One region of the Bradyrhizobium sp. A5 genome, then DNA from elsewhere that is predicted to be linked to it. Evidence: riboswitches for the same ligand, from Rfam matches in the RefSeq annotation. Region 1 holds a riboswitch; the other holds the start of a gene.
The links. Region 1 has a riboswitch for cobalamin ahead of WHZ77_RS22045 (TonB-dependent receptor). Riboswitches for the same ligand answer to the same signal wherever they lie in the genome.

Region 1 (10,603 bases):
CAGAACTGGCCCTTTGCCTCCGCGATCTCGATCATCTTCCTGCTGGCCGTGCTCGCGGTCGTCTCGGTCTTCACCACGCTCGGCCGCCTGTCGCGCGGCTATGGAGGCGCGTGATGAGCGGACGCAAGCGCACCCTGGAAGCCATCAGCTTCGAGTTCGTGATGACCGCGATCGCGGTGATCGCACTGATCATCATCATCGCGCCCTCGCTGGTGGTGCTGATCGTCTCCTTTACCAGCGGGTTCTCACTGCGCTTCCCGCCGCCGGGCTATTCGCTGCGCTGGTACGCCGAGTTGTGGAACGCCTGGCAGCTGCACTTCGCGGCCAAGAACAGCCTCACCGTCGCACTGTGGGCGACGGGCCTGTCAGTCGTGCTCGGTGTTGGGGCGGCGCTCGCGATCTCACGGTCGCGGACGCTGTCGGCACGTCTGCTCGACTCCCTCTTCATGTCGCCGCTGGTGCTGCCGGCGCTGGCTTTTGGTCTGGCTGCGCTGATGCTGTTCTCGCTGGTCGGGATGCAGGTGTCGTTACTGACGCTGGTGATCGGCCACACCGTGGTCTGCGTGCCCTATGTCGTGCGCAACACGGTCGCAGCGCTCGCCCAGCTCGAGCCGACCCTGCTGGAGAGTTCCGCGGTGCTGGGCGCGAGCCGGCTCTACACGTTCCGGCGGATCGTGCTGCCGCTGATCCGGCCGGGCATCATCGCGGGCGCCTTCATCGCCTTCATGTCGTCGTTCGACAACGTACCGGTCTCGCTGTTCCTGCGCGACGCCGCAACCGACATGCTGCCGATCCGGATGTGGCAGGACCTCGAGGGCAAGCTCGACGTCACCATTGCCGCGCTATCGAGCGTGCTGATCATCGCCACCGTTGCGATGGTCGCGGTCATGGAGCGCGTCACAGGCCTGTCGCGGCGGCTGACCAACTGATCAGGCGCCGCGGAACAGCGAATAGCCCCAGCGCGTGAATTTCAGCGGCAGATGAAAATGCTCCTCGACATGCTTGATGCGGAAGCGGAACGGCGTCACCGTGAGAAAGCCGTCGCTGTCCGCAAAGAATTCGCCGAGATGAAACAGCACCTCGTACTCGCCTGCCGTCACGCCCGCGCCCTGCGCAATGGGGTGATCGAGCACACCGTTGGCGCCGAGCCGACCGTCGGCGACGCGCGAGGAGTCAGGATCGATCCGCCAGATCTCGACGCGCAGACCCTGCGCCGGTCGTCCGCCGGCCACATCGACCGCGTGAATGGAAATACCGCCTGCCATAGTGCCGTTCCTCCTGATAGCGCCGCGCCATGGTAGACGCAAACACCGCCGTTCGGCCAGCGCCGCCGTTGCTGCCGGCGCTCGGCGCGATGACCTCGCTTCAGGCCCTGGTGGCGCTCGCCTTGTTTGCCCCGGGCGTGGTCGCGCCGCGCGCCCATATCGAGGTCTGGCAGCTCTCGATGTTCTCCTGCGCAGTGTTCGCCGTCGGCATCCCCGCCTCGTTCTGGGGCGGCGGCCTCATCGCGCGGATGGGCTCGCTCCGGATCGCGAGCCTGTGCGCGGCGGCGATCGTCGTCAGCATGGCGCTGGCTTCGCTCGGATCGACCGCGGCCCTGCTCGCCGCCGGCCTCTGCCTAGGCCTTGCCTTCGGACCGGAGACGCCCGCGAGCGCGGCGCTGCTGTCGCGGCTGGTAACGTCGGAGCGACGCGCCTTCGTGTTCTCGGTGCGCCAGACCGGCAACCAGATCGGCGCCGTCTGCGGCTCGCTGGCCCTGCCCGCGGTCGCGATCTGGCTGGGACCGGCCTGGTGCTACGCAGTCGTCGGTGCCTGCGCTCTCGTCGCAATCCTGCTGTTCGAGCACCTGCGGCCGGCTTTTGCCGGCAAAGCCGTTCCGCTTCCGCAACTTGATCTCCGCGCGCGGCTGGCGCTGGTCACCGCGGACCGGCGCATCGCGCTGCTGGCGCTGGCCTCGATGCCGTTCAGCGCAATGCAGGTGTCGCTCAACACCGTCTTCGTCATGCTCGGCACACGTCAGCTCGGCCTGAGCCACATCGAGGCCGGCCTGGCGCTCGCGTGCGCGCAGGCCGGCGGCCTGGTCGGCCGGCTCGGCTGGGGCTATGTCGCCATGCGTCTCGATGCCTCGCGCATGGTGCTCGTCGTCATCGGCCTCGGCATGGCCTTCTGCGCCGCGCTGCTCGGCCTCGATGGCGCATCGCTCGGTCGCACCGAGCAATTCGCCGTCGCGGCCCTGTTCGGCCTGACGGCATCCGGCTGGAACGGCGTCTTCATCGCCGAGATCGCGCGCCTCGCCCCGCAGGACCGGATCGGCGAGACTACGGGCGCCGTGCTGACCGCATCCTATGCCGGCCTGCTCGCCGCGCCGGCGCTGGTTTCGGTGCTGGATGGCGTTGCCGGTCTCGGCGCCGCGTTCTTCGCCTTGGCTTGCCTTGCCCTGTGCGGCACATTGGCGCTGATCTGGGAAGGCCATGACAGAGCGAAACAATAGCGCGCGCGAGATTGCGGCCAACATCTCCGCTGGGCGCACGAGCGCGGTGGAAACAGCCAAGGCAGCGCTTACGCGCATCGAGGCGGCCAGGGCGCTGAACGCGGTGGTGACGATCGATCCCGCCCGCACGCTTGCCGACGCGGCAGCGGTCGATGCGCGCCTGCGCTCCGGCGAAGCGATGCCGCTCGCCGGCGTCCCCATCGTCGTCAAGGACAACATCTGGGCCGCTGGCTGGCGCATCACGCAGGGCTCGCGCCTGTTCGCCAATTTCATTGCGCCACAGGATGCCATTGCAATCGAGCGCCTGCGCGAGGCCGGCGCCGTCATCATCGGCATCGGCGCGACGTCGGAGTTCGCCAGCAAGGGTGTGACGACCTCACAGCTGTTCGGACCCACACTCCATCCGCTCGATCCCACGTTGACACCTGGCGGTTCATCGGGCGGTCCGGCCGCCGCCGTAGCGGCCGGCCTCGTGCCGCTCGCGATCGGTACCGATGCCGGCGGCTCCAGCCGCAGGCCGCCCGCCCATGTCGGTGTCGCCGGTTTCAAGCCGTCCTATGGCGCGATCCCGTATGGGCCGGGTTTCGCCGAGCCGTTCTTTGGCCTCTCCGTCATCGCTCCGATCGCCGCCGACGTCGCGGATATCGCGCTGGCGTTCGAGGCCATGGCCGGCGTCGATCCGCGCGATCCGGACTCGGCAGTCGTCGCGAGAGAGGCTGAAGACATCACGGACTTGCGCATCGCGTTTTCACCGCGCCTCGGACTTGACGTCGCCGTTGACGACGTCGTTGCGAACGGGCTCGCTTCCGCTGTTGAACGCATCGCCGCCACAGGCTTGCGTATCGCACATCGCGATCCGGTCTGGCTGGCGGGCGCCACGGAGGAAGCCATCATGCCGCTTCAGCATGCCGGCCTCGCCGCGCTCTATGGCGACACCTTTCGCAAGGACCCGAATGTCTTCGATCCTGATATCGCCAGGCAGATCGAGCGAGGACTCACCTGGTCGGGGTCAGAGGTTGCCGGAGCCCTCGTCGCCAGCACCGCAATCGCCAATGCCTTCGCTGCCTTCTTCAGCGAGGTCGACCTGTTGCTGGCACCGACGGTGCCCTGCGTTGCGTGGCCGTTTACCCAGCTCGGACCCGAGACGATCGGCGGCCGCGCCGCAAGCCCGCGCGCGCACGCCGTATTCACGCCGTTCGTCAATCATGCCCGACTGCCGGCGATTTCGATCCCTTGCGGGACCGATGAGCGCGGACTTCCTTTCGGCTTGCAGATCATCGCCCGTCGCGGACAGGACCGCACACTGCTGCGAGCTGCGCAGCACATCGAGTCCGTGCTCAGGGCATAAGTCAGCCCGCAAAGGTCGATCGCAGGCGCCGCCAGCCGATGACGATGCCGGTGATGGAGAACACCAGCCCGAGCGCGCAGAGCCCGACGATCAGGACATCGCGCAAACGCGGATGCGCGAGCAGGACCGGAAAATCGAACGTATGCAACGCGCTGTAGACCCAGCGATAGGTCCGCCGCGACGCATCGAGCCTCTGCGGCACGCGGCCGTCGGCCCCGTCGATATCGAACCAGAGGTCGCCGCAGCGGGAGCGATAGACGGGTACACGCGCAACGATGGACTGCGCAGGATAGGCGTCGTCACCGGCAAGACTGGAGGGTGCGCCGCAGCCGTCCGCGACACGCGTCATCAAGCTTCCGACCTCCAGCGCGCTCAGGAATTCCGACTCTCCATTTGCGGGGCGGACCAGAGCTTGCTTGTCGAGACCGAGCCACTCGCGCCGATGGAGTCTGCCATCGAAAGCAAACCATTCGACCTCGCGGGCCGCTGACGATATCGGCTTCCGATCGAGCGACGCGGCTGTCGTCCAGTCCGGCGAAACATCGATCACGCCGGCTTCAGCCGGGGTCAACTCCCCGCGCGAGAACAGCCGGCCGTGATCCATCGAGAGCCAGCCGCTGAAGATCCAGGTCAGCACGAAAGCTGTCGCGACGAGGCCGATGACGTGATGCAGGGCGTGCCAGCCGCGATAAGGCGACGACAGTTGCCGACCGCGAAGCCTGAGCCGTGCGAGCCCGAGCACCGCGCCGAGCAATGCCGCAATCAAGGCCAGCAGCGATAGCGTCCAAACCACGCCATCCCATAGCGCCCAGTTGCTTCGCAGCACTGTCGGATAGATCCAGTGTAGGACGCTCCCCGCCCAATTCCAGCCGCGCTCGCTTCGCGTCGTATCCAGGACGACTTCGCCGGTCCGCGATGAAACGTAGACCTCCGTCCCGGCGGCATCGTCGAGAGCGACGCGGAATAGGGGCCGATGGCGATCAAAGCCATTCGGCACGCTCCATTGATCGTAATCCGCGCGTGCGATGACCTCCGCATGCGTGGCATCGAGCCCGCGCAAGTGCGCATGCTCCCGCGCGATGGCGAGCGCGAATTCAGACGACGTCACCGACGCGTCCGTTCCATCCAGGGCACGAACCGCGCGAACACGCGATGGCCCCGAGACGATGTAGACCGGTCCATCGCTCCGCCGGATCAGGCGAACTCGTCTGGCATCCGCAATCTCGCTGGCGACCACGGCGTCATGGGCCGACATGGTCACCTGCGCGCCGCCCACCGGTGCCAGTCCGGCAAATCGCTCCGCTTCCGTCAGCGACGGAAACGGAACGAAGTGCATCACAATGCCGGTTGCGAACCACATCGCGAACAGCAGGCAGAACGCGATCCCGAGCCAGCGGTGCAGCAGGACGATCGCGGCCATCATGGGGTCAGCGTCCTACCATTTGAACGCGGCCGAAAGTTCATAGGTGCGCGGCGCGCCGAGCAGGATCTGGTCGGGATAGAACGGATCGCCCCAGATCGCGTAGCGCTTGTCGGCGATGTTGCGCACGCGGAAGGTCAGGCGGGCCTGATCGACCGCATTGAACACCCTCTTGGGGATGTCGACGAAGGCATAGACGTCGGCGACGGTGTAAGCCTTCATCGTCACGACGTTGGCATCGGTGTTGTAGCGGTCACCGACATGACGGCCGGTGATGCCGATCTCGACCGGCCAGGGCGTGAAGAACCGGTACGACGCGCCGGCATTGGCGACGATGCGCGGCACGTTCGGCGGCGTGTTGCCCGAGAACGAGCCGCCGGCGAAATTGTAGTCGGCGTAGCGCGCATCGACATAGGCGATGTTGCCCCACAGGCGCAGCGGCTCGATCGGACGCACCGCGGCGGCGAGCTCCACGCCCTTCGATTCCTGCCGCCCGGCGATGTTGAGTTGCATCCCACCCGCCGCGGCGTAGACGTTCTTGCGCAGGATGTCGTAGGCCGAGAAGGACCACTCCGCCCGGTTGTCCCAGAACAGATGCTTGACGCCGGTCTCATAGGTGCGGGCCGTCGTCAGATCGAGCGGCTGGGTCGGCCCGAGCAGGAAGATGCTGTTGGCCGAGATGTCCGCCCCAGTGGCGTACTGGCTGAAGAAGGTCAGGCCGGGCACGGCTTCCCAGGTGTATCCAATGCGACCGGTCACCGGCGCCCAGTCCTTCGTGAACGGGAAGCCGGCCTTCTCCAATCCGTTCTTGTCGGTCGAATTGCGGTCGAGCCCGATATGCTCGACGCGCAGGCCGCCAACCAGCGCAAAGCTGCGCGTCAGCTTCAGCCGGTCCTCGAACGACAGCGCCTCGTTGTCGATGCGGGCGGTCTGCTGCTGCGTCGTGAGCAGGCCGTAATAGCCGCGATTTGGATCGACCAGTGAAACGGAATCGCCCGGGAAGTTTGCCGCGCCCGGCCTGACAAAGTCGAGGTAGCTCGACGACAGTGTCGTGACCAGCCGGTTGTCGAAACCTGCGATGTTCGCATCCCAGATCAGGTCGGTGATGTTGCCAACCAGCCGCTGGCTGTGCGCGACATAGAAGCGCTCGCGATCCACCATGTTCGTTGTGGAATTAAACGCTTCGATCTCGTTGTTGAACCAGGTGCGCTCTGCACCGTAACCATAGGCCTGGCTCTTCAACGTCAGGTCGGGCGCCAATTTCAGCTCAAAACCGCCACGCAGCCACACTTCCTGCGCGACGTTGCGATTGTCGAGGACGTTGTAGTTGGTGTTGAATGTACGGTCGTCGATGGTGACAGCACTGAGGTTGGTTCCGTTGTAGTTCGAGACGTAGTTGCCGGAGACGATGCCGCCCGTGGCGTGGGAGCCGCTATAGGCAATCGGCACCAGCGGCGCACCCCAATAGGCTTTCGAGCGATCCTCGCGATACTCGATCGCGCCCCAGACCTTGAGACTGTCGGAGACGCGATAGTTGAGCTGACCGGAGACGTCGAGCGTCTTGGTGTTGGTGTCGTCGGCAAAACCGTTGAGCGAGGAGCGGCTGACGTCGAAGCGATAGTCGAGCCCCTGCACATTGGTGCTGCCGCCCGAGCCGTAATGCGCGCGAAACGAATTCAGCGAATCCCAGGAAAACTCCGCCTCGTTCCGGATTGGTCCCGTGTGCGGCTGCCTGGTGACGAAGTTGATCGCACCGCCGGCGGCGCCCTCGCCCGAGATCAGCGAGGCCGGGCCCTTCAGGAACTCCACGGCTTCCAGATTGGCCGTGTCGCTGATCCGCGACGTCATGTTCTGTGGACCGATCTTGATGCCGTTGTAAAGCGTGTTGATCTGGCTGTTGGTGAAGCCGCGCATCGAGAAGGCCGCGGGCTCGGCCGGGTTGTCGCCGGAGGTGACACCGACCGCGCCTTGAGCAACCTCGGACACGGTGCGATAGCCCTGCTCTCGCATGGTCTGCGCCGAAATCACCTCGACGGTCGCAGGCGTTTCGCGCACCGTCAGGCCAAGGCGCGATGCGCTTTCGGCGACCGCATTGCTGTTGAGCGGTGTTTGCGCTTGTGTCTGCGCCGAAGCGACCGTCGCGGCGGACTTTGGCGCGGCCGCAGCAATCGTGGATCGTCGCAACACGGCGCGGCGAAGGCTCTGCCCTTCCCGGCCGGCTGGCCTCGCCTGCTTGCGGGACTGGACCGGGGACACTTCGATCGGCGGCAGGGGATCGCGGACCTGCTGCGCCGACGCTGAGGGCAGATCGATAACGGCAAACGACGTGAGAGCGGCGGACGCGAGCAGGACGCGGCGCGGTCGTACAACACGGATGGAAAACACGGTTTTGGACCTCGGTGTGACGGCAGTGGCACGTCACAGCGAATTAAGGTCCCATCTTCCGGCTTCCCGCCTTCCGATGAAGCCGAATGTCTGTACTCCCCGACCGACATCTTCGCGTGTGACCACGGCTGACGGCAGGTCTCCTGGCTCGCGGGTCATGACCTTGCGTCGCCTTCCCGGGACCGAGATACCCAGTGGCTCGTGACGCAAGATTCGCCGCTTACAGTTGCGGGGGCAGCCACGGCATTGGAGACGACGTCTCCGCACCGCATTCCCTTTTCATCCCCTCGCGGGGAAACCGTCACGACCATCTAGGATTAGGAGCAAGACGGAGTCAATGTGCAGCGTGCGGCGATATTGCCACAGCTACCAACTTCTCTGGAGATGAGCATGGAGGGCGAGACCTTGCTCTGGCTGATACGACATGCGCCCGTCGCCGGCGTCGCAGGGACGATCCACGCGTCCGACGCGCCGGCGGATCTCGGCGATCCCGCGCAACTGGAGGCGCTGCGGCAACGCCTGCCGCGCGATGCGGCGAGCTATGCCAGCCCGTCGCGGCGCACGGTCGAGACCGCGCGGGCGCTGGGGCTCGAACCGGCGCTGGTGACCGATTTCAGCGAGCAGCATTTTGGCGACTGGACCGGCCGGAAGCACGACGAACTCGCCGCGACCGGTGGTGAGACCTACACGGAATTCTGGAGCGATCCCGCCCACAAGAGACCGCCGGGCGGCGAAAGCTTTGAGGATCAGGTCGCGCGCGTGCAGCAGGGACTGTCGCGGATCGGCTCCGGCCCAGCGACGCTTGTCGTACATTCCGGCACCATCCGCGCTGTGCTCTGCATCGCGCTGGATCTGACACCGGAAGCGGCGTTGCGCTTCGTGGTCGATCCGCTGTCGCTGACCCGGATCGACCGGCTCGCCGCCGGCTGGCGCGTCGTCTCGGTCAATCAGCGCATGACCTGAGGCGGTTCAGGCGGGACGATCCGGCACGTTGGCCTGCGCGAACGTCGCCATGCCGTTGTGAAGCGCGCAGGCCGACCGCACCAGCGGCAGCGCGATGGCGGCGCCCGATCCCTCGCCGAGCCTGAGATCGAGGCTGATCAGCGGCTGCACGTCGAGCGCGCGCAGCACCAGCCGATGCCCCTGCTCCGCCGATTGATGCGACGGCAGCAGGAACGGCTGGCACGACGGATTGAGCCGCGCCGCCGCCAGCGCCGCGACCGAGACGATGAATCCGTCGATCAATACCGGGATGCGGCGTTGCGCTGCCGCAATGATCGCGCCGCAGATCGCTGCGATCTCGAGTCCGCCCACCGCGCACAGAATTTTTTCGGGCGAGGCCCCGGCAACGCCATGGCGCGCAATCGCAGCGTCGATCACGCGCGCCTTGTGCGCGCGGCCGGCCGCATCGATGCCGGTACCGCTGCCCGCGATCTCCTCAGCGCTCACGCCGAGAAGGCTCGCGGCAATCGCCGCCGATGTCGTGGTGTTACCGATGCCCATCTCGCCGAAGATTAGCAGATCAGGCTGGCTGGCCCCGGCGCGCGCCACCGCGCGTTGGCCGGCTTCGAAGGCAAACGCCAGTTCGGTGGCAGTGAGCGCGGCTTCGACGCTGAAATCGCGGGTGCCATGGCGCGGCTTATCGGTGACGACGCCCGTCATCTCCCCCTGCGTCAGCGTGCCGGCATCGACCACCTCGAGGCTCGAGCCGAGCTCGCGCGCCAGCACGGAGATCGCGGCGCCGCCGGAGGCAAAATTCGCCATCATCGCGATGGTGACGGCTTGCGGATAGGCCGACACGCCCCGCGCGACGATGCCGTGATCGCCGGCGAAGACGATGATCGGCACCCGCGCCGCGCGCGGCTGCTCGGTCGCCTGCAGGCCTGCAAGCTCGATCGCGAGCTGTTCCAGCCGGCCGAGCGCGCCGGTCGGCTTGGTCAGTTGCGCCTGCCGCGCAATTGCCGCCTCGCGATGAACCGCGGAGACATCCAGGCATTTTTGAGTGACCCATTCGGGAAGCATGCTGCCTCGCTTGCCTTATGGCCTGCGCTTGAGAATGTAGCTGTCCATGATCCAGCCATGCCGCTCGCGCGCCTCCTGGCGTGCGGCCACAATGCGCGGGCCGATCTCAGCCAGCGCGCCGGACATGACGATCTGGTCGGGCATGCCGAGATAGGCACCCCACCAGATCTGCAAGCCGTCCGGATCGAGCGACTGGAATGCGCTGCCGCCGTCGAGCATCACCACCACGGTGTCGACGCCCTGCGGCCAGCCGCCTTCGCGCAGACGGCGCCCCGTCGTGACCAGAAAGGGCTCGCCGATGTCGTTGAGCGGCAGCGCATGCGCCGCGCACAGCGCCTGGATCGAGGTGATGCCGGGCACGACCTCAATTGTCGGCAAGGGAGAGAGCCGCCGCGCAATCCGCAGCGAGGAATCGTACAGCGAGGGATCGCCCCAGATCAGCAGCGCGACTTTGCCATCGCCTTCGAGATGGCTCGCGATCGTCCGCGACCAGGTCGCGGCAACCGCATCGTGCCAATCGTCCACGCCCTTGTGATAGTCCGCTTCACCGGCGTCGCGCACGGGAAGATCGAACTCGGCGATCCCAGTCTTGTCGTTGGTCAGCACATCCGCGCAGATCGTCCGCCTGAGATCGGCGAGATCGGATTTCTCGCTCCCCTTGCGCGGGATCAGGACGAGATCGGCCGCATTGATGGCACGGATCGCGGCGCGCGTGAGCTGCTCGGGATCGCCGCAACCGATGCCTATCAGGGAGAGGGTGAGCATCGCGAGTGCGAAGGGCGACCGCGATGGCCGCCCATTCGCTTGTCTCTCAGGCCGCGTTGTGCAGGCGCGGGGTGACGAGGCCGGGAGCGGTGACGCCGCGCAACGACTTCGCCAGCGCCAGCACCGCCAGATCGGCCAGCGGCTCGATCACGATGACGAGCGCATAGGAGGC
Region 2 (10,603 bases), 1.2 Mb from region 1:
GATCGTCGGCGAGGGCAAGGCTAAGGTCGGCTGGTTCGACACGTCCACGCTAAAGGAGCCGTACCGCATCGAAGGCAAGAAGACGATGGGCCTGGAACTCGCCGAGCAGCTCGACTGGGACGTGCCCGACGTGATCTTCTATCCGACCGGTGGCGGTACCGGCCTGATCGGCATGTGGAAGGCGTTCGACGAACTGGAGAAGATCGGCTTCATAGGCAGCAAGCGCCCGCGCATGGTCGCGGTGCAGGCGTCCGGCTGCGCGCCGATGGTGCGCGCCTATGAGGCCGGCACAGAGCATGCGACGCGCTGGGAGGACGCCCACACCATCGCCTCGGGCATCCGCGTGCCGCAGGCGATCGGCGATTTCCTGATTTTGCGCGCGGTGCGGCAAAGCAAAGGCTTTGCCATCGCGGTCGATGACGACAAGATCTCGGCTGCGCTGAACGAGGTCGCGCGCGAGGAGGGGCTGCTGCTGTGTCCCGAGGGTGCCGCGACCTATGCCGCCTACAAGGACAGCCTCGCAGATGGCCGCGTGAGCAAGACCGATCGCGTGATGCTGTTCAACTGCGCGACCGGCCTCAAATACCCGCTGCCGCCGGTTACCCGCACGCTCGATCGCCACAAGCCGATCGACTACGCGCAGTTCTGACCTAACTTCTCCCTCGCCCCGCTTGCGGGGGCGCGACGAGCTTTGCTCGCGCTGAGAGGGTCGGGGTGAGGGGGAGTCTCCGCGGGGACGGTGACAGCTGAATTTGCGGAGGCTCCCCCTCATCCGAATTGCTTCGCAATTCGACCTCTCCCCGCGAGCGGGGCGAGGTGAAGAAAAAACAAAAATCGCTGGGAGAAAACAATGAAGAAGGCCGCCTGGGCTGCGCTGATCGGCATTGTCACGTTTACCGGCGCCGCGCGCGCCGACGACTATCCCTCACATCCCATCACAATCATCGTGCCCTTCGCGGCCGGTGGCCCGTCCGATGCGATGGCGCGCGTGCTCGCCGAGCGAATGCGGACGTCGCTCGGTCAACCGCTGGTGATCGAGAACGTCACCGGCGCGGGCGGCTCGATCGGCGTCGGCCGCGCCGTGCATTCGCCGCCTGATGGGTACACCATCTCGTTCGGGCATCTCGGTACCCACGTGGCCAACGGCGCCGTCTACAAGCTCAATTACGACCTCGTCGCCGATCTCGAACCGGTGGTGCTGCTGCCGAGCAACCCGATGATCGTCGTCAGCAAGAACGCAGTGCCTGCGACGTCGCTGAAAGAGCTGATCGAATGGCTGAAGTCGCGGCCGTCATCGCCGACCGCAGGCACTGCCGGCGCAGGCTCCGGCAGCCACATCGCCGGCGTCTATTTCGAGAGCGTCTCCGGCGTCAAGTTGCAATACGTGCCGTATCGCGGCACTGCGCCTGCGCTGAACGACCTCATCGCCGGCCAGATCGACGTCATCATCGACCAGACCTCCAACTCCATCAACCAGGTCCGCGCCGGCACCATCCGCGCCTACGCCATCACCGACGACAAGCGCCTGGCCTCGGCGCCTGACATTCCAACTGCGGAGCAGGCGGGGCTGAAGGGCTTCAACATGACGCTTTGGTCGGGCCTGTGGGTGCCCAAGGGCACGCCGAAGGAGATCGTCAGCAAGCTCAATGCGGCCGCCGTGGAGGCGCTGAACGATCCCGCCGTGAAGAAGCAGCTCGAAAGCCAGGGCCTGGAGATGACCCCGCAGAACCAGCTCACCCCCGAAGCGCTCGGCACGCGCCAGAAGGCCGAGATCGCCAAATGGTGGCCGATCATCAAGGCGGCGAACATCAAGGTGGATTGAGGCGCGGGCGCTCCTGCGCCTACTCCGATCCGACAAACCCTACCGGCGTAGCGACAGCAGCGGCATCCTTCGTCACCACGCGCTGGTCGCTCTTGCCGGCGACCACGCCGCTGCCTTCGAACCGCGCCCGGTAGACCAGCACGTTCTCGATCACGCGCTGGACGTAGTTGCGCGTCTCCGACAGCGGGATGCGCTCGACCCAGTCGACCGGATCGACCTTGGGATCCCTGGGGTCGCCGCGCGCCTGCACCCATTCGCGCACGCGGCCGCGGCCGGCATTGTAGCCGGCGAAGGTCATGATCTGGTTGCCGCGATATTCCGACAGGAGCGCGCTCAGCTCGGCCGCGCCCATCTGGGTGTTGTAGACGGGATCGGAGACCATCTTGTCCCAGTCATAGGTCAGGCCGAAGCGCTTTGCGGTATCGCGGCCCGCTTCCGGCGTCACCTGCATCAGGCCGACGGCATTGGCGGGCGACTTGTCGCGCTGGTCGAACGAGCTTTCGGTGCGCGCCACCGAATAGATCACGCTGGTCTCGATCGCGGGCGCGACCTGCTTGTGCTCGGGGATGCCGATGGTCGGGAAGGCGTAATGGTCGAGCGCCAGCCCGCGCGCCAGCGCCGACTTGCCGACCTCCAGCATCACGCGTGCATCGTTGCGCCGGCTGGCGAGCTCGCCGAGCGCTTGGAGCGCCGCGACGTCGGTGCTCTCCTTGGCGAAATCCTCGGCGTAATAGAACACCATGTCGCGCTCGCCGATGCCGTAGAGCATCTCGGCGGCGCGCACGCGCTCGTCCGAGGGCGGGGTGTCGGCCGCGGCCAGGACGGGCGAGGGCGGACGTAGCTCGATGCGGTCGAGGCCAAGCTTCGCGCGGGCCAGCTGGCCGTAATAGGCGGTCGGATAGCGCGCCGCGGCCTGATAGCTCAGGCGCGCATCTGCCGTTGCATTCATCGCCTCGGCCGCGCGGCCGCGCCAGTAATGCGCGCGCGACAGCGCGAGCGGATTGGCGGAGCCTTCGTCGATCGCGGCAAAGTGCACCATCGCCGTTCTGGGATCGTCGAGAAAGCGCAGCGCGATCCAGCCGCACATGAAGTGATGGTCGACCCGGTAGACCTCCATCGCCGGCACGGCCGCCGTGCGTACCACGTCGTAAGCCGTCCTGGACTTGCCCTGGTCGAGCAGTTTGCGCGCGAGCAGGCGGCGCTCGCGCCACCAGGCGTCGGTGTCCTGCGCCGCCATCGTGTCGGGCGCTGCGGCCAGGATCACCTCGGCGGCGTCGTCGATGCGGTCGTTCTGGAGGTGCCATTGCGCGCGGCACAGCACGTAGCCGAGATCGCGGCGCGCATCGGCCGAGACGTCCTCGAGATAGTCCTTGGCCTTGCTGGCCTTGCCGGTGACCGCGGCGCAGGCCTTGACGATCGCGAGCGCATCCTCGCCGAGCCGTTTTGCGGCGCGCCGCGCACCGGCATAGTCCTTGGCGCCGAGGCGCTTGTCCATGCGGGCGCGATGGTCGTCGGCAGTCAGCAGGTCGCGGAACGCTTCGTAAGAATCCTCCTCGCTGCGCTCCGACAACTCGTCGGTGCGCCAGGCCTCGCGGACGAGACGCGCGGCTCTGTCGCTGTCACCTTCAGCGAGCAGCACGCGGGCGAGCGCGAACTTGCCCTTGGCGCTGGTCGGCCGGTCCATGGTGAATTTGTGCACGGTGGCCGCATCGCTCTTCTCCTGCCACAGCCGCGCCTCGGCGCGGCGGCGGAGCAGGGCGCTGCTCGGCCAGTCCGGATTGGCGGCGAGAAAGGCCGCGTAGCGCTTGAAATTCGCGGTGCTCTCGGAATGGCGCAGGATGAACCAGTCGGCGAGCTTCGCCCCGGCGGGATCGGCAATGCGGTCGCGCGCCGCGCTCGCGTCGTCGGTCTTACCCTTGCGCGCAAGGTCGATCGCGTCCTTCAGCGCGGCGAGGTCGCCGGTCAGCGGCGGCGCCGCCGGCTTGTCCGAGGCCTTGTCGTCGCTCTTCGACTTGCGCTTGGCCTCGGCATGCTTGCCATGGCGCGACTTCGCCGCAGCGTGACGCTGCTTGCCGGCTTTCGCCTCATGCGTCTTCTTCGACGCGGACGATTTGTGACTGCTCTTCGCCGCCAGCTCGGCGGGAAGGAGGGCCATCGCGGCCACTGCAACGACACACGCGAGCGAGCGTAGGCACTGGTTCATTGCGTGGTCCCCCTGCGAAACCAGTACAAACCAAAGTCCGCGACGACATGCGGATCGAGAATCAAACACGGCAACCAGACGATGCCACGACATCGTTTCGCATTCCTCACGCTCCCGCAACAATGCGGCAAAATACCGATGGGAACTCTGGAACTTCCGAAATCGGAAAAGGCAGTGATTTAACCTTTGTTAACCGAATGGGGCTCGCGCGACGGTTGCGCACTGCCCGCAGCGCCGCGAATGACCAGATTGCGCGTGTTCCCGCGGCGAAATCCGGTGTAATGAGTTCCCTGGACCCTCCTTTCAGCGTTTGCCCCGCCTCATGCCGCTTTTCAACCAGTCGATCCGGCGCAAGATCGTCGGCATCGCCCTCGGATTGATCGTCCTGATGCTCGTCACCTCGATCCTGTCGATGGTGATGTCGAGCCAGGTCGGTGTCCTCCTCGACGAGCTGACCGACCGCTACATCCCGGCCTACGGGCATCTGGCGCGCGCCAACATCCGCTCGCTGGAGCGGTCGGTGGCGCTGCGGCGGATGATCATGATGAAGATGCAGGCCTCCTCGGAGGAGGAGGCCTATGCGGCGCGTCTGCGCGAGTTCGAGGAAGCGGACCGGAGGATCGACGAGGAGGCCGAAGCCGCGCGCAAGCTGATCAACGCCATCATCGATGACAGCAGGACGCCGTCCGACAATGCCGCTCTGGCGCGGATCGAGACCCGCATCGAAACCGCGCTCACCGAGCTGCGGCAGGCGATGAACGAGGACCACTCCCGGCTGCTGAAGCAGGTCGACGCCAAGGAGATGACCGAAGCGCGCGGTACGCTGGAGCGTCTCGACACCATACGCGACCAGTTCAACCAGAAGATCGACGCGATCCGTGCCGACATGCTCAGGCAAGTCTTCGCCAGCACATCGCAGGTGATCGGTCGCCAGCGGCAGGCGATCATCATTTCTGGTATCGTCACCATCCTCGCGGCGGTGGTCGGATTTGCCTTCGCACTGCTTGTCTCCAGCGGCATCACGCGGCCGGTACGACTCTTGCTCGCCGGCACCCGCGAGGTCGAGGCGGGCCGCTTCGACAAGACCATCACCGTCTCGACCAAGGACGAGATCGGCGAGCTCGCCGCCGCCTTCAACCGCATGATCGAGCAGCTGCGCCAGAACGAGCGCATCCGCGAGACCTTTGGCCGCTACATTGATCCCAAGGTGGCGCAGGGGCTGATCGACCGGCCGGAGGTCGACGTCGACGGCCAGCGTCGGGTCATGACCATCATGTTCTCCGACATGAGCGGCTTCACCGCGATGAGCGAGGGCATGACCCCGCGCGGCCTCGTCAAGGTGATGAATCATTATTTCACCGTGATGTCCGCTCCGATCCGGAGCAACCGCGGCGTCATCGACAAATATATCGGCGACGCCATCATGGCCTATTGGGGCCCGCCCTTCATCGAGGAGGGCGAGCCCGCGCTGCTCGCCTGCTTCGCCGCCATCGACATGGCCGACCAGGTGCCCGCTCTGCAGAAGCAATTGCCGGACCTGCTCGGCATCCGCGCCATGCCGGCCCCGTGCGACTTGAGGATCGGCATCGCCACCGGCGAGGTCCTGACCGGCAGCATCGGCTCCGAGCTGATGATGAGTTTTACGGTGATGGGCGACGCCGTGAACCTCGCCTCGCGCCTGGAAGCCGTCAACAAGACTTATGGCACGCGCATCCTGATTGCGCAGGCGACGGCGGATGCAATCGGCGCGGCTTGCGAGCTGCGCGAGATCGATCGCCTGACGGTCGCAGGCCAGAGCGTGCCGCAAGCCATTTTCGAAGTGATGAGCAAGGCGCACGGGCTGAGCGTCCCGCAGGAGAGCCTGCGCGCGCGCTATGCCGAAGGCCTCGCCGCCTATCGCGCCCGCCGCTTCGACGAGGCTCGCGCCGCGTTCAACGCGGCGCTCGAAGCCGTGCCCGGCGACGGCCCTTCGCGCACGCTGCTCGCCCGCATCGCGCAGTTCGAGACCGATCCGCCGGACCTGGCGTGGGACGGCGCCTGGCGAATGGAGCAGAAGTAGACGGCCGTCTCTGCGCCGACGAAAATTGATGCTACCCCATAACGATGTTCGCCGTGACCTATTTCCCGGGCTTAGGTTTGCTGTCCGTGAGGCGTTTGATGGGGATACGCCGATGACAGATCTTGAGGACAGGCTGGAACGGTTCGAGACGCTCACCGCCGAATGCGAGCTGATCACCAAGCTCGCCACCGACAGCACCAAGCGCGAGTTCTATCTGAAGCTGGCGGAGCAGTATCGCCAGCTGGCGCTCGATATGCGGCAGGCGATTGCGACCAAGACTGCTGCAACCAAGACTGCGGCTTGAGGTCGAGCTTAACGTAAGCCTCGGACATGCAAACCGCTGCATGATGCGTGGAACCATTACGGGGCCGCGCAGCTGAAAGCCGTTCTTAACGTTTGGCGCGCATTCTTGACGCGCGGAGACGCTTGCTGCGTTTGTCCGTTGTGGGAATGCCGCGGCTCGTTGCGATGCAACGCCCCTCGGGAATGTCGTTCAATCGTGCCTGATAGGGCAATCCCATGCGCCTCCTTGCGGTGATCATCCTCGCGCTGATGACAGCGGCCTGCAACCAGGAGCAGGACATCACCGGCTCGACCCCGGTCTGCGCGATGCGGACCTACAGCTCCTACAATCCCCGCGACATCAATCAATGCGTTGCGGCCTGCAAGGCGTGCGACCACGGCAACACCGTCACCTGCTCGACGTCCTGCACGCTCAAGGGTGCGCGCTGAGCCGCCTCGATTCCCCGGGGCAGGACTGACGGTGCCCCGGCACCGGAACGATTGCGTCGGATCATCATTAGAACAGGCAGGCAGGACACGGAGTCCAATGGAATGGGGATGCTCGATCCCGGTCGGTTTCTGGTGTCGTGCTCGCATTGCGAGGCCTGGCCGATGGCGGCCAATGTGAAACGCGCCAGCTGGTCGGCATCCCCGCACGAGGTCCGCTTCATGTGCCCGCGCTGCCGCCGCGAGGAGACCGCCATCATCTCCGCTTCCGGGCAGCTGATGCCGATCAAGCGCGCTGACATCCCGACGCACGACGTGGCCGTGGCCCAATCCCAAGGCCCAGCGGTCAAGAGGGCGAGCGTAGCGCGCCCGTTTAAGGGCTGATCCCGTTTTGGAACCCGGGCGACGCCCGGGCGTTTCTGCCTCGACATCAACGCATCGAGGCCGTGCGAATGATCAGCGAACATTTCGACACCCGCACACGGATCAACATGAAGCTGGCGCTGGACCGGGTCTGCCGCAATCGCCCCGCTGGCGAGGACCATGGCTTCCGCAGGTCGGTCGCCGAGAAGATCATCCGCTGCGCGCTGACGGGCCGTACCGGCATCGGTCAACTCGTCGATGCCGGCGAGCGGGCGATGGTGCGGACGCGCCTCGAAACCGAACCGGCCTGATTGCGCCAGCTCAATCTTCGGTGCGGGACTTCGGTGCTTACGCAATCGGCCAATTGACTCCCCGCTTGCCCGGCCCGTAGATTGCTACGTGACGGTTCTCCTCACGGAGATCAAAAGGGAACGTGGTGCGGGAATGTCCCAACTCCGGGATTGTCTCAATGCCATGGCTGCCCCCGCAACTGTAAGCGGTGAATCTCTCGTCATGTGCCACTGGGAATCTCGGTCCCGGGAAGGCGACGCAGAGGTAACGACCCGCGAGCCAGGAGACCTGCCGTCAGCCGTGGTCACACGCGAAGATGTCGGTCGGGGAGTACAGACATTGGCTTCATCGGAGCAATCCATCGCTCCGCGGTGAAACCTCGTTCGCTGTGACGTGCCACTGACGTCACACCGAGGTTACAACTGTGTCCCGTATTGTCTCTGCCGCCAGGCGCCTCAGCGCCGGCCTGTTCGCGACCACTTCCCTTTATTCGCTCGATCCATCGCTCGCCCGCGCGCAGCAAGCCGTCGCCGAGCAGTTGCCGCCGATCGAAGTTACCAGGCCCGACGATCCGAACCGCACGCGCGCCCGGGCCACTGGCGACGGCGACACGACGCGGCGCGCGCCCGCGAATGCCGCCCGGAGCGGAGCGCCGGCAGCCGGTTCCTCCGGTGCCGCCAGTGAGGCCGTCGCCGGCACCGGCGGCATTGTCGGGGCCGCCACGACCGTAATCACGGCGGCGGACATCGCGCATGCGCCGTCGCAGACGCTCGCCGAGATCATTGCGGTGCAAGTCCCGGGCGCCCAGATCACGACGCTCTACGGCGGCCCGGTCGCCGCGAAGACCGGCGTCGATTTGCGCGGCTTCGGCGCCTTTGCCACCGCCAACACGCTGGTGCTGGTCAACGGCCGGCGGCTGAACGACATCGACATGGCGCAGGTGGACCTCTCCACCATCCCGCTCAATTCGATCGAGCGCGTCGAGATCACGCGCGGCAATTCCGGCGCGGTGCTCTACGGCGACAATGCGGTCGGCGGCGTGATCAACATCGTCACCAGAAACGGCGTCGACGGACCGCCGGTGGCCGCGCGCATCGAGGCCGGCTTCGGCTCGTTCAACGCCAGGCTTGGCAATTTCTCGACGTCGCTCAATTCCGGGCCGTGGTCGACTTCGTTCTACGGCAATGCCGTCAGCACCGACGGCTACCGCGACAACAATCGCTATGTCCAGAAGAACGGCGTCGGCAATCTCAATTACACGACATCAGGCCTGACCGCTTTCCTGACCGTGACAGGCGACGATCAGGAACTGCGGTTGCCGGGCGGCCGCACCGTCGATCCCTCCATCGGCGTCGACGAACTCGCCAGCAACCGAAGGGGGACCAGCACCCCCTTCAACTACGCCAACCAGCAAGGCTTCAGCACCACCGCGGGCTTCACCAAGACCCTGGTCAACGGCGTCGATCTCATCGTCGATGGCGGCGTGCGCGACAAGAAGCAGCAGAGCGCGTTCTTTGCAAGCCCAGCGCCGGTGCCCGCGTTCTTCACGTCGACCTATGTCGACGCGGATCTGAGGACCTGGTCGATCACGCCGCGGCTCAGCGTGAAGAGCCTGCTGCTGGGATTGCCGTCGCAGCTGTTGACCGGCATCGACTATTACGATGCGAGCTTTCAGCAGAACCGCGGTGCCGGGCAGGGGCTCGCGTCCTGGCACAATTACGACCTCAGGCAGCAGACGGTTGCGGGCTATTTCCAGCACACACTGGGCGTGGCGCCGACCACCGAATTGTCCTTCGGCGCGCGGGTGCAGAACGTCAGCCTTTCGGCCCGCGACAAGTTCGATCCGGCAGCCCCGTTCAACGCCGACGTCGGCGCGCTCCCGCTCAGCAGCAATGAGACCCAATACGCGCTGCATCTCGGTGCCGAGCATCGCCTCAACGACACGGTCTCGTTGTTCGGCCGTGCCGCGCGCGCGTTCCGCACGCCCGACGTCGACGAGCGCGTGTCGTCAGGTCCGTCGTTCGACCCCTTCAGCTTTGCTGCGATCCCGCAGACGTTCCAGCTCAAGACCCAGACCTCGCAGGATGTCGAGGGCGGGCTGCGCATCAAGGCAGGCGGGCTGCAATTGCAGAGCAGTCTCTATCTGATGGACCTTAGCAACGAGATCCATTTCAACCCCATCCTGTTCTACAACACCAATCTCGATCCGACCCGCCGCTACGGCTCGGAGACTAGTCTGTCCTATCGCGTCAACGATGCCCTGCTGCTGCGTTCCGCCATGGCGGTCACGCGGGCCGTGTTCCGCGAAGGCGTATGGGCCGGCAACGACGTGCCGCTGGTGTCGCGCTACACCGCCAGTGCGGGTGTCACCTGGAACATCTGGCAGAACTATGTGGTGCTCGATGCCACCGCGCGGTTCTGGAGCGAGCGGCGCATGGACAACGACCAGGCCGGAACCCAGAAGCCGATTCCTGCCAACGGCACGATCGACCTCAAGCTCAGCGGACAGTACGAGCGCTATTTCTGGTCGCTGAGCGCCAACAATGTGCTGAACGCGCTCTACTACGACTATGCGATCGCAAGCACCTTCACTGACGGCCGCTTCAGCGCGTATCCGCTGCCCGGCCGCACTTACCTGCTCAAGGCCGGCGCCACGTTCTGACCTCGGGTGGGGCTGTCATATTCCATCAAATGTACTAGAGTTCAAACAGAAGGAGATCATCCATGGTTCTCGACATCCTGCCGTCTCACGGCGACCGTCTGCGGCTTCATCCGGTTGCGCCGCGCCTTGCGCCGATGTTCGGCTTTGTGCTGCTGACACTGTCATGCGCGCTGGCAAGCTTCGCGTTCGCCTGTGCCACGCCGTTCGCGGCTTTCGCCGTCGTCGCCGCGGCGATGCTGCCGCTGCGTCCGGCGCTGCTCGTCGTCACCGGCGCCTGGCTCGTGAACCAGAGCATCGGCTTTGGCGTGCTGCACTATCCCATCGATGGCAGCACCATCGCCTGGGGCCTTGTCATCGGCGCGGCTGCGCTTCTCGCGACCACGGCTGCGTCGAGCATCCTCCGCATGCTGCCGCAGGGCCGCACGCCGCTGATGCTGGCGCTCGCGCTGGTCGCCGCCTATGCGGTCTATGAGC

Region 2: it holds a riboswitch for cobalamin, as region 1 does, so the genes downstream of both, WHZ77_RS16000 (TonB-dependent receptor) here and WHZ77_RS22045 (TonB-dependent receptor) in region 1, are expected to answer to the same signal.

The regions. Positions count from the first base shown of each region.
Region 1 covers NZ_CP148990.1:4,572,971-4,583,573, forward strand. Annotated here, with positions in the region: gene WHZ77_RS22015 (ABC transporter permease) at 1-114, shown strand, start outside; gene WHZ77_RS22020 (ABC transporter permease) at 114-929, shown strand; gene WHZ77_RS22025 (hydroxyisourate hydrolase) at 930-1,265, opposite strand; gene WHZ77_RS22030 (MFS transporter) at 1,295-2,491, shown strand; gene WHZ77_RS22035 (amidase) at 2,472-3,839, shown strand; gene WHZ77_RS22040 (PepSY domain-containing protein) at 3,841-5,262, opposite strand; gene WHZ77_RS22045 (TonB-dependent receptor) at 5,275-7,644, opposite strand; cobalamin riboswitch at 7,760-7,962, opposite strand; gene WHZ77_RS22050 (histidine phosphatase family protein) at 8,035-8,607, shown strand; gene cobT (nicotinate-nucleotide--dimethylbenzimidazole phosphoribosyltransferase) at 8,614-9,666, opposite strand; gene cobF (precorrin-6A synthase (deacetylating)) at 9,682-10,431, opposite strand; gene WHZ77_RS22065 (energy-coupling factor ABC transporter permease) at 10,478-10,603, opposite strand, start outside.
Region 2 covers NZ_CP148990.1:3,340,076-3,350,678, forward strand. Annotated here, with positions in the region: gene WHZ77_RS15960 (threonine synthase) at 1-649, shown strand, start outside; gene WHZ77_RS15965 (tripartite tricarboxylate transporter substrate binding protein BugD) at 851-1,822, shown strand; gene WHZ77_RS15970 (transglycosylase SLT domain-containing protein) at 1,842-4,025, opposite strand; gene WHZ77_RS15975 (adenylate/guanylate cyclase domain-containing protein) at 4,348-6,084, shown strand; gene WHZ77_RS15980 (hypothetical protein) at 6,197-6,388, shown strand; gene WHZ77_RS15985 (hypothetical protein) at 6,604-6,816, shown strand; gene WHZ77_RS15990 (hypothetical protein) at 6,919-7,197, shown strand; gene WHZ77_RS15995 (hypothetical protein) at 7,266-7,487, shown strand; cobalamin riboswitch at 7,563-7,778, shown strand; gene WHZ77_RS16000 (TonB-dependent receptor) at 7,892-10,129, shown strand; gene WHZ77_RS16005 (hypothetical protein) at 10,192-10,603, shown strand, end outside.